One region of the Paenibacillus sp. lzh-N1 genome, then DNA from elsewhere that is predicted to be linked to it. Evidence: riboswitches for the same ligand, from Rfam matches in the RefSeq annotation. Region 1 holds a riboswitch; each other region holds the start of a gene.
The links. A riboswitch is a leader RNA that binds a small molecule or an ion and turns the genes downstream of it on or off. The one in region 1 is predicted to bind glycine.
Positions count from the first base shown of each region.

Region 2: another riboswitch for glycine. It lies ahead of sdaAB (L-serine ammonia-lyase, iron-sulfur-dependent subunit beta); the one in region 1 lies ahead of C0638_RS13855 (alanine/glycine:cation symporter family protein).
Region 3: another riboswitch for glycine. It lies ahead of gcvT (glycine cleavage system aminomethyltransferase GcvT); the one in region 1 lies ahead of C0638_RS13855 (alanine/glycine:cation symporter family protein).

Region 1 covers NZ_CP025696.1:3,038,303-3,044,208, reverse strand. The annotation lists gene C0638_RS13870 (radical SAM/SPASM domain-containing protein) at 1-69, opposite strand, end outside; gene C0638_RS13865 (LytR/AlgR family response regulator transcription factor) at 739-1,485, shown strand; gene C0638_RS25700 (sensor histidine kinase) at 1,884-2,504, shown strand; gene C0638_RS13855 (alanine/glycine:cation symporter family protein) at 2,630-4,048, opposite strand; glycine riboswitch at 4,195-4,290, opposite strand; glycine riboswitch at 4,302-4,386, opposite strand; gene C0638_RS13850 (glycoside hydrolase family 1 protein) at 4,551-5,906, opposite strand, start outside.
Region 2 covers NZ_CP025696.1:1,269,672-1,275,577, reverse strand. The annotation lists gene C0638_RS05775 (Ig-like domain-containing protein) at 1-545, shown strand, start outside; gene sdaAA (L-serine ammonia-lyase, iron-sulfur-dependent, subunit alpha) at 657-1,556, opposite strand; gene sdaAB (L-serine ammonia-lyase, iron-sulfur-dependent subunit beta) at 1,546-2,235, opposite strand; glycine riboswitch at 2,447-2,561, opposite strand; gene C0638_RS05760 (DUF6359 domain-containing protein) at 2,776-4,380, shown strand; gene C0638_RS05755 (ABC transporter ATP-binding protein) at 4,709-5,740, shown strand; gene C0638_RS05750 (ABC transporter ATP-binding protein) at 5,718-5,906, shown strand, end outside.
Region 3 covers NZ_CP025696.1:3,206,049-3,211,954, reverse strand. The annotation lists gene C0638_RS14630 (BglG family transcription antiterminator) at 1-636, opposite strand, end outside; gene C0638_RS14625 (PTS mannitol transporter subunit IIBC) at 720-2,198, opposite strand; gene gcvH (glycine cleavage system protein GcvH) at 2,624-3,022, opposite strand; glycine riboswitch at 3,416-3,515, shown strand; glycine riboswitch at 3,516-3,612, shown strand; gene gcvT (glycine cleavage system aminomethyltransferase GcvT) at 3,692-4,798, shown strand; gene gcvPA (aminomethyl-transferring glycine dehydrogenase subunit GcvPA) at 4,916-5,906, shown strand, end outside.

The DNA.
Region 1 (5,906 bases):
ATAAAGTACCGTTTTATCGGTATTTTCAATAATGTCATTAAAAATAAAGTTATATTGCGAAGCTTTCATTTTAGCCCTCCTTAGAATGGATACGGTCCCTATGTAATTATGAATCGATTATTAATTAGTGACAAAATTCACATAAGTTTTAAAAATAAGATGTACGCTCATTTTGAGTTGCAAATTTCATTCTTGCAGTGCACCCTAGATAGCTTTTACTTCTCGGCTTTTAATGTAGCATAAGGCAAAAAGAAAAAATAAGCTTGTATCCTGAAATGCAAAAAAATCCATCTCAACGACCAAACATGTCAGCTTCATGTGAGATTAATATTTTTGTTGCCTATATTTCTTTAATGGCAAAGTACGTTACTTGTTAATTCTTTGTTTATATGTCCAAAGAAAATAAAGGATTAGACTGCTTGAGACAGCAGCAAAGATTAAAAGCACTAGGAGCGTGCAGCTGCTTGTTCCTGCCGTTGTCGTAACGCGAACTTAACCAGTAGAGCTTTAGCTGAATACTTTTATATAGGCTGAAAATAAGGTTTCTAAGCAATAAAAAAGAACGTATCCATTCCCTCGCCTGGGCTACGTCCTCTCCACAGTATAAGTATGCATTTAAACTTTTACCAACAAAAATTCCATAACCTGATGGTAATTGTTTTCATATGTAAAACATCACTTCGAATAGACTTTTTTTACAATATACTGGATTTATATAACATATTTGAGGTGGTCTATTTGTTTCAAGTTGCTGTTTGTGACGATGATCCCGCAATGCATAAAATTTTACAACACTTTTTCATGTGTATGTCAGTAAGTGAATCCTTAGATTTTAATCTACAATTCTTTTTATCGGGGGAAGATCTAATCAAATCTTATAGTTCACAAGAGCGATACTCCTTTCATATTATCTTGTTAGATATTGAAATGAGGGAATTATCGGGAATTGAAACTGCAAAACTTATTCGCCTTTTTCCTGACCGAGAAGTTCAAATCATATTTCTAACTAACTATCCAGAATACATGCTAGAAAGTTTTGAAGTACAAGCATTTCAATATTTACTTAAACCCCTTACTTATAAACTCTTTGTAGAAAAGATAAATAAACTATGTCATTATATGCGTTCTTCAGTATCCCACTTTCTATCTGTGAAAAATAAAACTGAGCATCTTGTATTGAGACACTCTGAAATCATAGCCATCTCAAAAGGTGAAAACAATTACATCCATAATGAACTTTGTATTGCAACGGATTCACACAACTATTTTATTTCCGGAACGTTGAAAGCGGTTTATGAACAATTAAAATATCCGTTTGTGTTTATACATAGGTCAATAATCGTGAATTTAGTTCATATACGTAAGTTTTCAACTACTTCTGTTATTATGTCAAACCAACAAGAATTTCCTGTAGGTCGTTCTCACGCTAAATCGCTTCGTGAGGCGTATGCTCGTTTTATAATTTCTCGTTTTCAGGAAGGGTGAGTTTTTTGAATCATTGCGTTTACATTAATGTCACCTCGTTTTCTAATTACTCTTTATTTTTGTTTAGCACAACAAAGCAAAGTGATTTTTCCAATCCAATAGTTAACCTTTTTTTACTTTTCGCCTCTTTATACTTCATACTTATTATAGTACTATTCGTTCATTATTTAAAAAAAGGGAGAAAATACAAGATAGGGATTATGTATTATTTTGTAATATTAATAGGAACATCGTTTAACTTATTCATACATTATAGTTTATTTTCTTTAATGAAATATAATTCATTCCTTATAATGTCAATAATATGTATTATTGGAATGAACGTAATTATTGTCTTTCTAATGGACAAGCTGATAGAAAAGTCAAACCTCTCACGCTTTTTTCAAAAGCAAATGCTGATGCAAGAAAAACATTATAAAGAAACAACTCGATCTCTTAGTGATATCAAACGAAGTATTCATGATTTCAAAAAACAGTTAATATTTGTCCGTGCTTGTCTACAAGAACAGAGGACGGAAGAGGGTGTTAATCACATTAACCAAACTCTAGAAAATATAGAATCACCACGACTTCATATAACAACAGGACATCTTGTTATTGATGCCTTGGTAAATCACACTTTCAGCATCGCTGATAAAAGTGGGATAGCTTTCTTTCATCAAATCCATATTAACCCTGCAAACATTAGTATTGGAAGTCATGATCTATGTATTGTCTTAGGTAATGTTTTCGATAATGCTATTGAAGCTGTAAGGCAGCTTCCTAGAAAGAAAGAGCATTCAATTCATTTGGAAATTTTAACCGATAATTCTGCCCTATGGATTTATGTTCGCAATTCAAAAAGTAATTGTCTCAATACAGCATTCTCAACCAAAACATACAATTCCCCTTCAAAAAAACATGGGTATGGATTACTTAACATCCATCAAGTAATAAAGAAGTACGGTGGTTATTTAAATACAACAATTACGGATTCAAATTTTCAAATTACGATTATGATTCCATGTAATAACCCTTAGATTTGTAAACATTATGAATTAATGGCTATTCAGAATAAATAAAATGTCGGTAAATACCAGTCTTATAACAATTAAAAGGGAGTGTCCTCAAGCCTGTGATGGCTGAGAGCACTCCCTTTTATTATTTATGAATTGATCGTTTGTCCTTTTTCTTCTACTTGGATAGCCGCCCCTACATTGGCACCTGCAAGAATGCCCTTTTTCTTATTAGGATACAAAGAGTTCATATAGGTGCGAGTTTCGGCAACGACAATTCCCGACAAGCCGAGCAATGCAATCAGGTTCGGAAAAGCCATCATTGCGTTAAAAATATCTGCCAGCAGCCAGATGGCATCGAGCTTGATGAACGCGCCTCCGGCAACCAGTATGATGAACAGATAACGGTATGGTTTAATCCACTTGACCCCAAGCAAATATTCAACACAGCGTTCCCCGTAGTAGTTCCAGCCAAGTATCGTTGTGAACGCAAATAAAATAAGGCTAATCGTCACGAGCTCTGCTCCAGCCGGAAAGGCACTGGAAAACGCATGTTGAGTCATCAGACCTCCATCATCATTTCCACTCCATATTCCCGTAACCAGCAATGTAAATCCTGTCAAATTACAAATAATCATCGTATCGATAAAAACGCCCGTCATGGATATTAGTCCTTGTTCTGCGGGCCATTTCGTCTTAGCTGCTGCTGCTGCGATTGGCGCACTTCCCAAACCAGCTTCATTTGCAAAGATCCCTCTGGCAACTCCGCTTCGCATTGCCAGCATAATCGTGGCTCCGGCAAAACCACCCGTCGCAGATGTTGTCGAGAAAGCCCCTTGTAATACTAGCGCGATCGCATGAGGAAGCTCTCCTGCAAACTTAATGAGTACGATTAAACAAACCACGATATAGAGCCCCGACATGAATGGAACAATCTTTGTGGATACCTTGGCGATACTTTTGAGTCCTCCAATCGTAACAACAGCCGTCAACACGGAAATAATGATTGCTGTAACTACTGTTGGCACGCCAAAGCTACTCTCCGTAGAAGAAACGATAGCCTTTACTTGCGGAAAAGTACCGATTCCAAATAGTGCTACAAGAATACCAGAAAAGGCAAACAACATCGCCAGCGGCTTGAAACGGCGGCCAAGCCCGTTTTCAATATAATACATCGGTCCACCCGAAAATTGTCCGTTCCGGTCTTTAACACGGTATTTAACGGATAATAACCCTTCCGCATATTTGGTTGCCATCCCGAAAAAAGCTGCAACCAGCATCCAGAATAATGAACCGGGCCCACCCAGTTTGATCGCTGTTGCGACACCGACGATACTTCCCGTACCTACAGTAGCTGCGAGTGCCGTACTCAATGCTCCAAAGCTACTGACATCCCCGCTGCCTTCGTCCGGCGCTTTACCAATTAGCTTGAGCGCTAAGGGCAATCGAATAATCTGAAGCATCTTCAGACGGATCGTTAGCCACAACCCAGTGCCCATGACGAGAATTAGAAGCGGCGCTCCCCACATCCAACTGTCAATTGTTTCTAATAAATGTACCAAATTCATTTCAACCCGCTCCTCCAGCATATTAAAAAACAAAAAAGAGTCAAATCCGTTGATTCGACTCCTGGAGAGGTTAAAGGCACGAAAAATAAACCAATTTGTACAGGATTTTATCTCTAAAAAGCCTAGAGTATTCCCTGTCACAGGTTATTCGCGTCTCTGTCCTTTTGCCTGAGAGTTTAAGCAGATGATAATCTGCGGTGCACCTTCGGCGCCCAATTAAGGGTCTCTCCAGAGTTCTGTCCGTTTACGGTCCCTGCTTGTTGCTGTAAATCAGCTTAAGCACCTGAGAGTTTTGCCCCTTCGGTCGGAACTTTCGTTCCATCTCCCGCAAACATCAACCAGACATATGAAATTTTTATTTATTATACAGAAAACTTTCAGCGTATTACAAGTGAAAAATTTGTGAAGCCCTCTGACAAATCAATAGGGTGTCTATACAAAAAGCGGGTACAGCAGATTGCATCCTAATTTTCTCTGCTGTACCCGCCAAAACGATATAGAATTACAATTCTTCGCCATTGGTTGCTATCACATTTTTATACCAGTTAAATGAGTCCTTTTTGGAGCGTTGGAGCGTTCCGTTACCGTCATCATCCAAATCAACGTAAATAAATCCGTAGCGCTTGGACATTTCGGAAGTAGACATGCTCACAAGGTCGATAGGACCCCAGCTGGTGTAACCAATCAGATCAACACCGTCAGCAATGGCTTCCTTCATTTGGGCAATATGCTGACGCAAGTAATCAATGCGATACGTGTCATGCACAGAGCCGTCCTCTTCTACCTTATCGTACGCACCCAGGCCATTTTCCACGATGAACAGCGGCTTTTGGTAACGGTCATAAAACGTATTTAGTGTAACACGCAGGCCGATCGGATCAATCTGCCATCCCCAATCGGAGGACTGCAAATACGGATTTTTCACACCGCCAATCAGGTTCCCTGCTGCCTTTTCTCCTTCTGGACCTGCCGATACGGTCAAGGTCATGTAGTAGCTAAATGAGATAAAATCAACCGTATTATTTTTCAAAATTTCAGCATCGCCGGGTTCTGTCTGGATCACAATATTATTTTCTTCAAAATAGCGGTTCATATAGTTGGGATACTCCCCACGAGCATGCACATCCGTAAAGAACAGATTCATTTGATTTTCATGCTGTGCTTTCAGAATATCCTCTGGGTTACACGTATGCGGGTAGCTTTCAATGCGAGCCAGCATACAGCCGATCTGAGCACCCGGAATGATCTCATGTCCCCGTTTGGTCGCCAGTGCACTTGCTACAAATTGATGGTGCAATGCTTGATATATCGCTTGTTGCTTGTTTTCTACACGGTCAATAACCACACCGCCGCCAGTAAACGGACTCATAGTCATGACATTGATTTCGTTAAAGGTCAGCCAGTATTTTACTTTATCCTTATAGCGTGTAAATACTGTTTCGGCATATTTTACGTAATGATCTACGACTTCGCGTCCCAACCAGCCATTATACTTCTGTGTCAGACCTAGCGGTGTTTCATAATGTGACAATGTTACCAACGGCTCAATACCATACTTGCGCAGCTCATCGAATACATTGTCGTAAAATTGCAATCCTGCTTCATTCGGCTCGGCATCATATCCATTCGGGAAAATCCGCGACCAGTGGATGGACATCCGGAATACTTTAAAGCCCATTTCTGCAAACAAAGCAATATCTTCTTTGTAGCGGTGGTAGAAGTCCACTCCTTCACGCTTTGGAAAACGGGCGTTTACCTTCCCTGCCAAGATGTCCTCCAGTCGTTCAGACGAAATTTCTATAGCATGATCGTTTTTACGTTCTGCCTTAGGTACATAGGCTATCATGTCTGCGCTGGA
Region 2 (5,906 bases), 1.8 Mb from region 1:
CTTCATATGGCAAGCAAACCATTACATTTACGGTAGAAGTAGACGTAGCGCAAAAGATTGAAGCGGATGCCATTGCGTTATCACTGAAATCCGGGGATCAAAAAACGATTGCGATTGTGGTTAAATCCAGTGATGGTAAAGAAAAGGATGTTACAACTCAAGCTGAATGGAAAACGTCCAATTATAAGGTAGCCACCGTCAAAAAGGGTCAGGTTACCGCGGTCAGCTACGGTAAAGCTAACATTCAGGCGAAGTTCGGCGGTAAGGTGATCAGCGTGCCTGTTGATGTTGATACGCTTAAATATCTGCAAACGGACGAAGTCGCCTTGACTTTGAAGGCAGGGCAGCTGGCTAAGGTTACGGCTACAGCCACGTATAAGGATGAGTCGGAGAAGGATGTTTCCAAGCCGGCTGTCTGGTCCTCATCCAGAATTATCGTTGCGACCGTCAAAGACGGTAACATTAAAGCACAGGGTAAGGGCAAAGCTGTAATTACAGTAAAATATGCTGGTAAAATGACGAAGGTACAGGTAGCCGTTCAGTAATCTATAACCGTCTGAAAAGAAAAAGAGCAAGCATACGTCTAGGGACGGCATGCTTGCTCTTTTATTTTTAAGGGACGTACTCGCTTCTTAATACAGAGGAGGTTACCCCAATTATGGCTTATGCTTTTTGACCGATGTGTTGCGAGTAAGTGATTCGGTCAAACGCTTGCCAGTGGGGGTCTGGGCCAAGCCGCCTTTGGCGGTCTCGCGGTGCTTTGACGGCATTGCGCTGCCGACTTCAAGCATCACGTCAATGACTTCGTCAGACGGAATGGCGCTGCGCACACCCGCCAAAGCCATATCCGCTGCGGCAAGTGCGGTCACGGCTCCCAGCCCGTTGCGCACGATACACGGAATCTCGACGAGTCCGGCGACGGGGTCGCATATCAGACCGAGCGTGTTCTTGAGCGCTAGGCCTACGGCGTGAACGGCCTGCTCAGGTGTGCCACCGCGTAGCTCGACCATAGCGCCAGCGGCCATCCCGATGGCTGAACCAATCTCAGCCTGACAGCCTCCCTCCGCGCCGGAAATGAAGGAATTGTTGGCGATGACGTAGCCAATGGCTCCGGCTGCGAACAAGCCGTGCACCATATGCTCATCATCCCAGCCGAACCGCTCCTGCGCACTAATGAACACACCGGGGATGACTCCGCATGAACCTGCAGTGGGCGTGGCGACAATGCGCCCCATGGACGCATTAACCTCCGACACGGAGAGCGCATAAGCCATGGCGAGCGCGGAGGCATCGCCGGAGCAGGTTTCCCCTGTCCGCAGATATTCGGCTAAGCGCTTGCCGTCGCCGCCCGTTAATCCACTGCGGGATACGGTGTCTTGCGTCTGACCACGATGAACAGCCTCTTTCATGACTTCATAATAATCAGACATTTGGCGGAAAATTTCTTCTTCCGTTGTATTCGTCTCTTGTACCTGCTCTTGAATCATCAGGCGGCCAATCGTGGTGGATTCCTCAGCGCATATAGCGCTGATTTCATGCAGATGGCTAAATCGCATCAGATTCAGCTCCTTTTTTCAAATTAATCATTTTAATTTCGTACATATGTGGTAAGGATTGTAGTTTTGCGATTAATTCAGCTGTAGGAGGACTGTCCGTTTCGATAGCTGTAAGTGCTTCTCCATCCCGACCTTTGCGATCCACGTGCATATAGGCAATGTTAATGTCAGCAGCGCCGAGCGCTGAAGTCACCGCACCTAATGTACCGGGCTTATCCGAGTGAAGAAGCACCAACGTAGACAGCTCTCCGGTCAGGTTGACTCGGAATTCGTTGAGCTGCTGGACATGGATGCTGCCACCGCCGATGGAGGAACCCAGCAGTGTACGCTGATCCTCACCCTTCCACAGCTCAAAACGGACGGTGTTCGGATGGGGGGCGGGTAGTCCGCTGACGGCAAATTCCACCATCATCCCGGCCTGCTCCGCCCATTGCTCGGCATCTGGAATTCGGTGGTCGTCTGTATCGTAATTGAGCAGTCCTGCGATGAGCGCCAGGTCTGTACCGTGTCCTTTGTATGTGTCGGCGAAGGAGCCGTACAGTGTCATGCGGGCACGGTCAGGCTGCGTCCCGAGCCAGTGACGGGCAACGCGTGCAAGCCGCACCGCGCCTGCAGTGTGTGAACTGGAAGGTCCGGTCATGGCCGGACCGATAATGGAAAATACATCTTTGAAACGCATGGTGTGGCCCCCTATATGTTCTAGTACCATAGTATATGGTATTTCCGCGTTTTTGCGCGGCTATGACGGTTCCTAATGCTGACGTACAATGTGAGCGCAAAAAAGGACAGGATAAGGAAGTTTCCCTTATCTCTGTCCTCGTTACCTGAGAGTTTCGTACGGTGTCCTTACCGCCTTACCCCTTGGGTGGCTTGCGCTCTCTCCAGAGTTGCGTCAGATGACGATACATGGACCTGAGAGATTATCCGCCAGCCGGGTGTTGGCGTCTTGCTCCTTCGGTGCCGCCAGCGTGTAAGCCCCTGGACAGACTCTCCCGTCATCTTCATTCGCGTATACCGTTCTACATATCTTTCTTAGCGTAATGTATGCTGTGCTCGGTGTCAATCGCAGGGTTCAATTTTTACATAAACAAGCGAGTTTCCGATAAATAAGAATAAAATTTACATAATTATGGATGAAATCAGGAAGGAATTAGAAGATTGATAGCTAATCTGATAGAGGACAATTACATTTATGAAATTATAGGAGGGATATTGACGTATGGTAAAAGGCTTGCGGTTCACAGGTTCACGCTTGAAAGGGGTGCTGCATCTGGCAGCGATCGTATCGCTGCTGATCGGGATCTTCGTTCCATTCGGTCAGGTCAAAGCGGAGGGAGCACTGACAGTAGCCGAGGCACTCCAGCGCCAAGGCAGTGGAGGCACAGTGACGGTGGAAGGTTACATCGTCGGACATGCTACCGGATCGAAAACGGCTAATTTTTCTTCTCCGTTTGCGAATGATTTTAACGTACTGATTGCCGACCAGGCCAATGAACGAAGCACGTCTAATCTATTGGATGTACAGCTGACATCAGCGTACAGAGGGCAATTTGGGCTAACAGGCCATCCTGAGCTGATTGGCAGCAAAATCCGTGTGACGGGTACACTTGGCGCCTACAATAATTTTGGTGGAGTGAAAAGTCCAAGCACTGTTGAACTGGTGAACGGAAGCGAGCCGGGGGAACCAGGTGAACCTGGCGAACCTGAACCTGGAAATCCGGGTCAACCCGGTACTACACTGCCGGATGGCAAAGGCAAAAAGGTGCTGTTCGATAATACGCACGCACAGACGGCTGGGGCAGCAGATTGGGTCATTGAAGGCGCCTTCTCCGACTTTGCCAATGGACTGCGTAATGTAGGTTTTACAGTGGACCAACTGAACCGTCCCATTCCTTTTACTTATGGAGAACAGGCCATAACCTATGATAAGCTGCGCCAATATGATGTGTTCATCATCGGTGAAGCGAATGTTGCCTTTAAGGCATCCGAGCAGGCTGCCCTGCTGCAATATGTGAATAACGGGGGAAGTGTTTTCTTCATCTCCGACCACTATAATGCGGACCGTAACAAAAACCGTTGGGATTCCTCTGAGGTTATGAATGGCTACCGTCGTGGAGCCTATACTAATCCGGCCAAAGGGATGACTACAGAAGAAGCAGCATCACCGGCGATGCAGGGGTTAACTAGCTCCGATTGGCTGGCGACCAACTTTGGTGTTCGTTTCCGTTACAATGCACTTGGCGACGTGAATGCTACGGACATTGTAGCCGCAGATCAATCCTTCGGCATTACCAAGGGTGTACGCTCGATTGCCATACATGCGGGATCTACGCTGGCTATTATTGATCCTACCAAAGCCAAAGGAATTGCCTATATCCCTACAGGTACGAAAAAATGGGGCAATGCTGTAGACCAAGGTGTCTATAACGGTGGAGGCCGTGCGGAAGGGCCTTATGCTGCGATCTCCAAGGTAGGTCAAGGCAAGGCAGCATTTATCGGTGATTCTTCCCCTGTAGAAGATGCTACACCGAAATATGCGCGTGAAGAAAACGGACAGTCGAAAAAGACATATGATGGTTTCAAGGAAGTGGACGATGCCACCTTCCTGGTGCAAACGGTCCAATGGCTTGCGTGGAAGCAGGACTACACCAAATTATCCGATGTGGCAGGTTTAACGCTGGATCAACCGACGAAGCTTCTGCCGTTTGAGGAGCCTGCGGCTTCCACAGAACCGCAACCCGAGCCTTGGTCTGCTCCAGCAGCAGGCTACAAATGGTACGATCCAAAAACGTTCAAGTCGGGCTCTTATGGAGCGGCTTCGTAATAAACGTAAAGAATTCAGTGTGAGTGGTTGGGTGCTAGTTAGCCGTTTGATCCTCTGTAGGGGATCAAACGGCTTTTTTGTGATGAAAATTAACCTGTGGTTGGTTATTTGATTACATTTTGTGCCAGGAAAGTCGCGCTACTGCTGGATCATTGATTTTTTAAATGATGTTGATAGCATAATCTTAATTGATATATCCATATACTGGTGATAGGATGTATTCAAATTATTCCGACAAAAACGGTATGTAATGTTCATGAGAGGTTTTAAACATCAAACATGGTGAGAATAAGCGGGACAAGACCATGGAGAATGGAGGAAGCGCGCATTGAATATCAAACCCGTGTTGGAGATTAAGGGATTATCCGTATCTTTTCGCATCAAGGATCAATATCACCCCGCAGTCGACCATCTGGATCTGACGGTCAATCCCAATGAAGTGCTGGCTGTAGTCGGAGAATCCGGTTGTGGCAAAAGCGCGTTGGCGCTTTCGATCCCACAACTGCATGACATGGAGCGAACACGTGTCGAAGGAAAGGTTCTTTTTAAAGGCACGGATCTGATCCGTCTCTCCTCAGGGCAAATGAATAAAATCCGCGGAGCGGGCATTGGCATGATCTTTCAGGACCCGCTGACAGCACTTAACCCGTTAATGTGCATTGGTAAGCAGATCGAGGAAAATCTCGATTATCATACGTCCCTATCTACGAAGCAAAAAAGGGAACGTGTACTGGAGCTACTGGAAAGCGTGGATATACCCAACCCCGTACGTGTGTATGAACAGTATCCGCATGAACTTTCAGGAGGGATGCGCCAGCGTGTGATGATCGCGATTGCCATAGCTTGCCGACCCTCTCTTATTATTGCAGATGAGCCGACTACTGCGCTCGATGTAACCATTCAATCGCAAATTCTTGACTTGCTCAAACAGCTTCAACAGGAGACTGGAAGCGGAATTATTCTGATTACGCACGATCTTGGCGTTGTGGCCGAAGTAGCCGACCGTGTGGTGGTCATGTATGCCGGAGAAATCGTGGAAAGCGCAGATGTTTTTGAATTATTTCGGCATCCGCAGCATCCGTATACGCGTTCCTTGCTAGCCTCCATGCCGGGATCGCATACCAAGGGAGAACCGCTGCATGTCATCGGTGGTATTGTTCCCTCCTTGCAAGATATTCCTCGCAATAGCTGTCGCTTTGCTTCGCGTATTCCTTGGATTCAGCAGAGAATGCATGAAGACCATCCCCGATTAAGTGAAATTTCTCCCGGCCATTGGGTCCGCTGTACATGTTACCAGCATTTTCATTTTGAAGATGAGACAAAGGGAGAGGCTGCTCATGGCACTACTAGAGATAAATGATTTGAAGGTTCATTATCCGGTGCGCGGCGGTTTTTTCCAGCGTGTCGTTGATCAGGTAAAAGCAGTGGATGGCGTGTCGATCAGCATAGAGGCAGGCCAAACATACGGGCTAGTAGGAGAATCCGGCTGTGGAAAGACGACGACAGGAAGAACGATTATCGGCCTG
Region 3 (5,906 bases), 170 kb from region 1:
ATGAGGCTGCCAGAGGGCATTTTCCACGGTTAGCAGGTTCTCCCTGCCAATCATCTCCATCAATTTTTCTGTGACACGTGTCACGGGACGAAGCTCCTTTCGGCCGGAAAACAGATCCGATTCATCCAAATATTCGAGAGCAAGCTCAGAAATCGCCCGTCTTTTGTCTATCTCCCGGCCTGTAATCTCGACACCGTATCCCCGTCTGCGCACAAGCACGAGCCCTCGATCTGCGATCCAGCCTTGTAATTCGTCCAGATCATGACTGACCGTAGTTACTGTGACTTTCAAATCCGATGCTAGCGCCAGCAGCTTGATCGGCTCCTGTGTATCCAGCAGCATGCACAGAACTACAATTTTTCTCTCCTCAGCCGAGTATTCGTCTGACTTCGTATGCAGCAATTGCTCCCGCAGACTTGCAAGCTGAATCGGGTCGGCATCCACAAAAATACCGATCCCTGATTTTTTCTCCAGCTTTACCTCATGAGCCGCCAACCAACACTCAACTGCGCCAAGTTCCCGATGAACCGTCCTTGTGCTGACATTGATCTTCTCAGCAATTTCCCCGGCCGTAACCTCTTGGGGCTGCTCCAAAAGATACTCTACGATGTCAGATTGTCGTTTCGTAATATTCATAAGCGCATACCGTTCCTTCCCAAGCTCTCATCCCTTCCAGCAGGAAATACAAACTGTATACAGCCAGCCTGACTTTATGGGGATTAAGAATCGGATTTCAACCGTTCAACCAGCGCTTCGTATTCAGGGCTCTTCAGGAAATTGTCAATGGAAATGTGCTCAGCATTCGGGGCTACCGTTTTAGCCCGGTCTGTCAACGTTTTTTGTGTAATGACAATATCCGCATCCTGTGGAATTTCACTGATTGCCGTATTCGTTACCGTAACGCCCACGCCCGCCTGTTTCATTTTTTTGCGCAAAATTGAGGCTCCCATGGCGCTTGAACCCATACCTGCATCACAGGAAAAGACAATTTTATTCACCTCGGATTTATCCTTAAGCGTTCGATCTGCGGCAATCTCGGCAGCACGATCGGATGCGCGGTTATCTTCCATTACAGTGGCGTTAGCGCTTGCACCCTTGCTTTGATTTTTCATATCTTTCAGGCGGGATGCAGCTTCCTCCAGCCCCTCTTCCTTTGGCTTACCAGTTTTGAGTAATACTGCGGCAACCGCAAAGGATACGACCGCAGCTGCGATCACACCGCTCAGCATCGGCAAATATCCGCCTTTGGGTGTCATCAGGAAATAAGCAATGATACTGCCTGGTGAAGGAGCAGCAACCAGTCCGGCACCTGTCAACATAAAACAGAAGGTTCCCACAACGCCCCCTGCTATAGCAGCGAGAATCAGAATCGGCTTCATCAAAATATAAGGGAAATAAATTTCATGAATCCCGCCGAAAAAATGAATAATGACTGCACCAGGAGCAGACGACTTCGCAGAGCCTTTACCGAACAGGCAATAGGCCAGCAAAATACCGAGTCCCGGGCCAGGATTGGATTCAAGCATGAACAAAACGGATTTTCCTGTTCTTGCAGCTTCCTCCAGCGCAATCGGACTCAATACTCCATGATTCAGTGCGTTGTTGAGAAATAATACTTTTCCAGGCTCAATAATGAGATTGACAAGCGGCAGTAGCCCTGCGTTTACGAGGAACTGTACCCCTGTCGACAACACTTGACTGATGGTTTGCACGACCGGGCCGATCGCCACATGCGCTAGTAATGCTAGAATGGCACCGATAATCCCAGCCGAGAAATTATTGACCAGCATTTCAAAACCTGATTTGACTTTGCCCTCAATGGCCTTATCGAACTTCTTCAATATCCATGCAGCCAGCGGACCAGCTACCATCGCGCCCAGGAACATCGGGATATCGGCCCCCACAATGACCCCCATCGTCATAATGGCACCGATCACACCTCCACGCTGTCCGTGAATCATCGTGCCTCCCGTGTAACCGATCAGCAGCGGCAGCAAATAATTTTTCATCGGATCAACCAGTTGTGCAAAACCCTCATTCGGGAACCACCCGGTCGGAATAAAAAGGGCCGTAATTAATCCCCATGCGATAAAGGCTCCCATATTAGGCATAACCATACCGCTGAGAAAACGGCCAAAACGCTGTACGGCGACACGAGCGCCACCGTTTGAACTGGACTTTGTGTCCACAGTGCTCATATTCATATCCTCCTTGTGAGTAAATAGCATCACTACCTTTTCTTAAAATTCATACTAAATGACAGCGCTATCTTCATCAACGAAATGAAAACGTACTTTCGTCATGAACGTTGATGACAACATTTAAATTTAAAGTAACGACAAGGCATTATACCTGCATAATTCTTCTTAATATGGCCGATAACAATAGAAATTAGTCGAAAAAACACTGTTGTAAATCTGTGCAATTGTATAAAGAGGCTCTCTTCTAAGCCTGCGCAAGCAACGTAAATACGCCTTCTAAAAGACAACAAAAAAATAGCCGCTATGTCAGGTCATAGCGACTATTTTATACAAAAACTGAGCGGACTACGATGCTCTTATTTAATTCAATATCCATATAAAAAATCAGAATAAAGCGCTATTATTTCATGCTGTATTGCTCATTATTGCTCATCCGAAATCAACTGCTCGTACTGCTCCGCAGACAGCAACTTGCCCAGAGCTTCCTCGACACCATTGCTCATCTCTACTTCGATCATCCAACCCTCTTCATAGGGTGATTCATTCACCAGCTCAGGTGTACTTTCCAGAGCTTCATTTACTTTCAAAACGGTTCCCGTCACCGGAGCAAAAAGATCGGATACGGTCTTCACCGATTCAATTGTACCAATCTCCGTCCCCTGTCCAATCGTTGTTCCCGCCCCAGGTAATTCCACAAAAACAATATCACCCAATTGATGCTGTGCAAAGTCTGTAATGCCGATCCGCAACGTCCCATCCACTGTGCGCTGAACCCACTCATGTTCGTCTGTATACCAAAGTTGCTGTTTCACTTCACTCATCCTGCTTCGCCTCACTTCCACATGAATAAAATGCTTTTGATCACCTGTATTAGACAAGTTAAGATTATGACAACAAGAACATCCATGTCAATAATACTAACAAAAATACTCCATACCAACTCATATAGCGCAGTCTATAAAAAAATGATAACTTGTAACAAACGCTTACATATCCTTATTTATACAATAAATGTTTTTCATATTGTTTTATATGACATTTTTATTGACATTTTGAATGGATTTGCGTATTAATGGGTTATAGTAATTGCTTTTGAAAATACCTCGACAACTGCAAACGCGGATGAACGCGGAGGGAGAGACTACCAAAAATATTCGCATCGCTGTTGTCGTTTGTGAGACAGTTGGGCACGCGAATCGGATCAAGTTGTTATCTGCAAAACCGGGTAACATACCGTTGATCCAAAAGGTAGCGCCGAAGGAGTAAACTTGCATTGCAGGTGAATCTCTCAGGCAAAAGGACCTCTGCCGGACGCATCTCTGGAGAGCATCCGTGAAAAGAGCGGATCACCCAAGGGGAAACCTGGTTCACACCGGGGTAACTTTCTGGTATCAAGGACAGAGCTGAAAGAAGAGTATGGACTGCCGTCTATACGTTTCTTTTAGCCTGTCTTTTTTGTTTAGCCGATTACACTGGATAGGAGTGAAAAAATGTCTAATTTGCGAAGAACACCATTATATTCGTCCTACGGGACGCAGCCCGGGGTTCGTTGTATTGACTTTGGCGGGTGGGAACTCCCCGTTCAGTTTAGCGGCATTCAAAAGGAGCATGAGGCCGTCCGACAACGTGCAGGTTTATTCGATGTATCGCATATGGGCGAGTTCTTGGTTGAAGGCAAAGAAGCTGAGGCTTTTTTGCAACAGGTAACCACAAATGATGTCAGCCAGTTGGAACCGGGCCAAGCACAATATTCACTCCTGTGTTACCCCGATGGAGGCGCAGTCGATGACTTGCTTGTATATTGCAAAGGACCAGAGCGCTACATGCTCGTTGTGAATGCCTCCAACATCGACAAAGATTGGGATTGGCTCATACGCCACGTACCAGCATCGGTTCATCTGGAGAATGTGTCTGATGCGATAGCATTGCTGGCATTACAAGGACCGGAAGCAGCACGTATTACCGCAGCCGTGACAGATACAGATATTACGAATCTGGCATCTTTCCGATTCCATGAGAACGTGCAATTGTTCGGAGCAAAAGCACTTGTCTCGCGAACTGGATATACCGGCGAAGACGGTTTTGAATTTTATATCCCTGCTGAGGAAGCACCCGCCGTGTGGGATGGTTTGCTTCGTTGCGGTGAATCGTATGGACTGATTCCCGCTGGACTTGGTGCTCGCGATACGCTGCGCTTCGAGGCACGGCTACCGTTGTACGGACAGGAGTTATCTGCCACAATTTCACCGCTTGAGGCTGGGTTAGGTTTCTTCGTCAAGCTGAATAAAGGAGATTTTATCGGCAGGGAAGCACTGCAACGTCAAAAAGAACAAGGAATTCCTCGCAAGTTAATCGGGCTGGAAATGATTGACCGCGGTATCCCGCGCGCTCATTATCCGGTGTTCGCTGAAGGTCAACACATCGGTGAGGTCACAACGGGTACTCAATCGCCCACCTTGAAGCGTAATCTGGGGCTGGCCCTGGTGGACAGTCGTTTTAGCACCCTATCGACACCGCTGGAGGTCGAAATTCGTGGTAAACGCCTGCGTGCGGAAGTGGTCCCAGCCCCCTTTTATAAACGGCTACGCCGATCTTAATCCTCTTCATTCTAAAAAAGCGATCATGTCAGATATAAAATTCTGGATTTTCCAATTACGACTATGTATTAGCTAATTTACTATCTAAATTTTGCTTTTCGAAAGGAGCCAGAACCTATGAAGCAGCATCGCTATCTCCCCATGACCGAACAAGACCAAACCGAAATGCTGCGTGTGGTGGGCGTATCATCCATTGATGATTTATTCAGCGACATTCCAGAGGCTATTCGATACCAAGGGGAACTCCCTCTTTCCTCTCGGCTCGACGAAAGAGCCTTAACCCGCCACATGACCGAGCTGGTCGGACGAAACGCCAATACAGATACACATGCTAGCTTTCTTGGTGCAGGTATTTATGATCATCATATTCCATCCGTTATCCAACACATCACCTCACGTTCCGAATTTTACACAGCCTACACCCCCTATCAGCCGGAAGTAAGCCAGGGCGAGTTGCAAGCCATTTTTGAATTCCAGTCGTATATTTGCGAATTGACAGGTATGGCGGTAGCTAATGCCAGCATGTACGATGGGGCTACAGCTCTGGCGGAAGCGGGCTCATTGGCCGCTTCCGCCACGCGTCGTAAACAGCTTATCGTATCAAGGTCTGTCCATCCAGAGGCACGTCAGGTATTGGCAGCCTATGCACGCGGATTGGATTTGGACATTGTGGAAATCGGCTGTTCGGATGGCGTAACGGATGTCGATGCGCTAGCCACGGCCGTATCGGAACAGACGGCGGCTGTTTTGATCCAAAATCCCAACTTTTTCGGAGCCGTGGAAAATCTGAAGCCGATGGCTGACCTCATCCATGCGCATCAAGGGCTTATGGTTGTTAGTGCCAATCCACTGGCACTAGGCTTGCTAGAGACCCCTGGTAAGCAAGGCGCGGATATTGTTGTAGGAGACGCGCAGCCACTTGGGATCTCATCCTCCCTCGGTGGTCCGACCTGCGGTTACTTTGCCGTTTCCCAGGCGCATATGCGCCGTATCCCTGGACGTATCGTAGGCCAAACCACAGACCGTAACGGCAAACGCGGCTTCGTGCTGACCTTGCAAGCGCGGGAACAGCATATCCGCCGCGAAAAGGCCACGTCTAACATTTGCT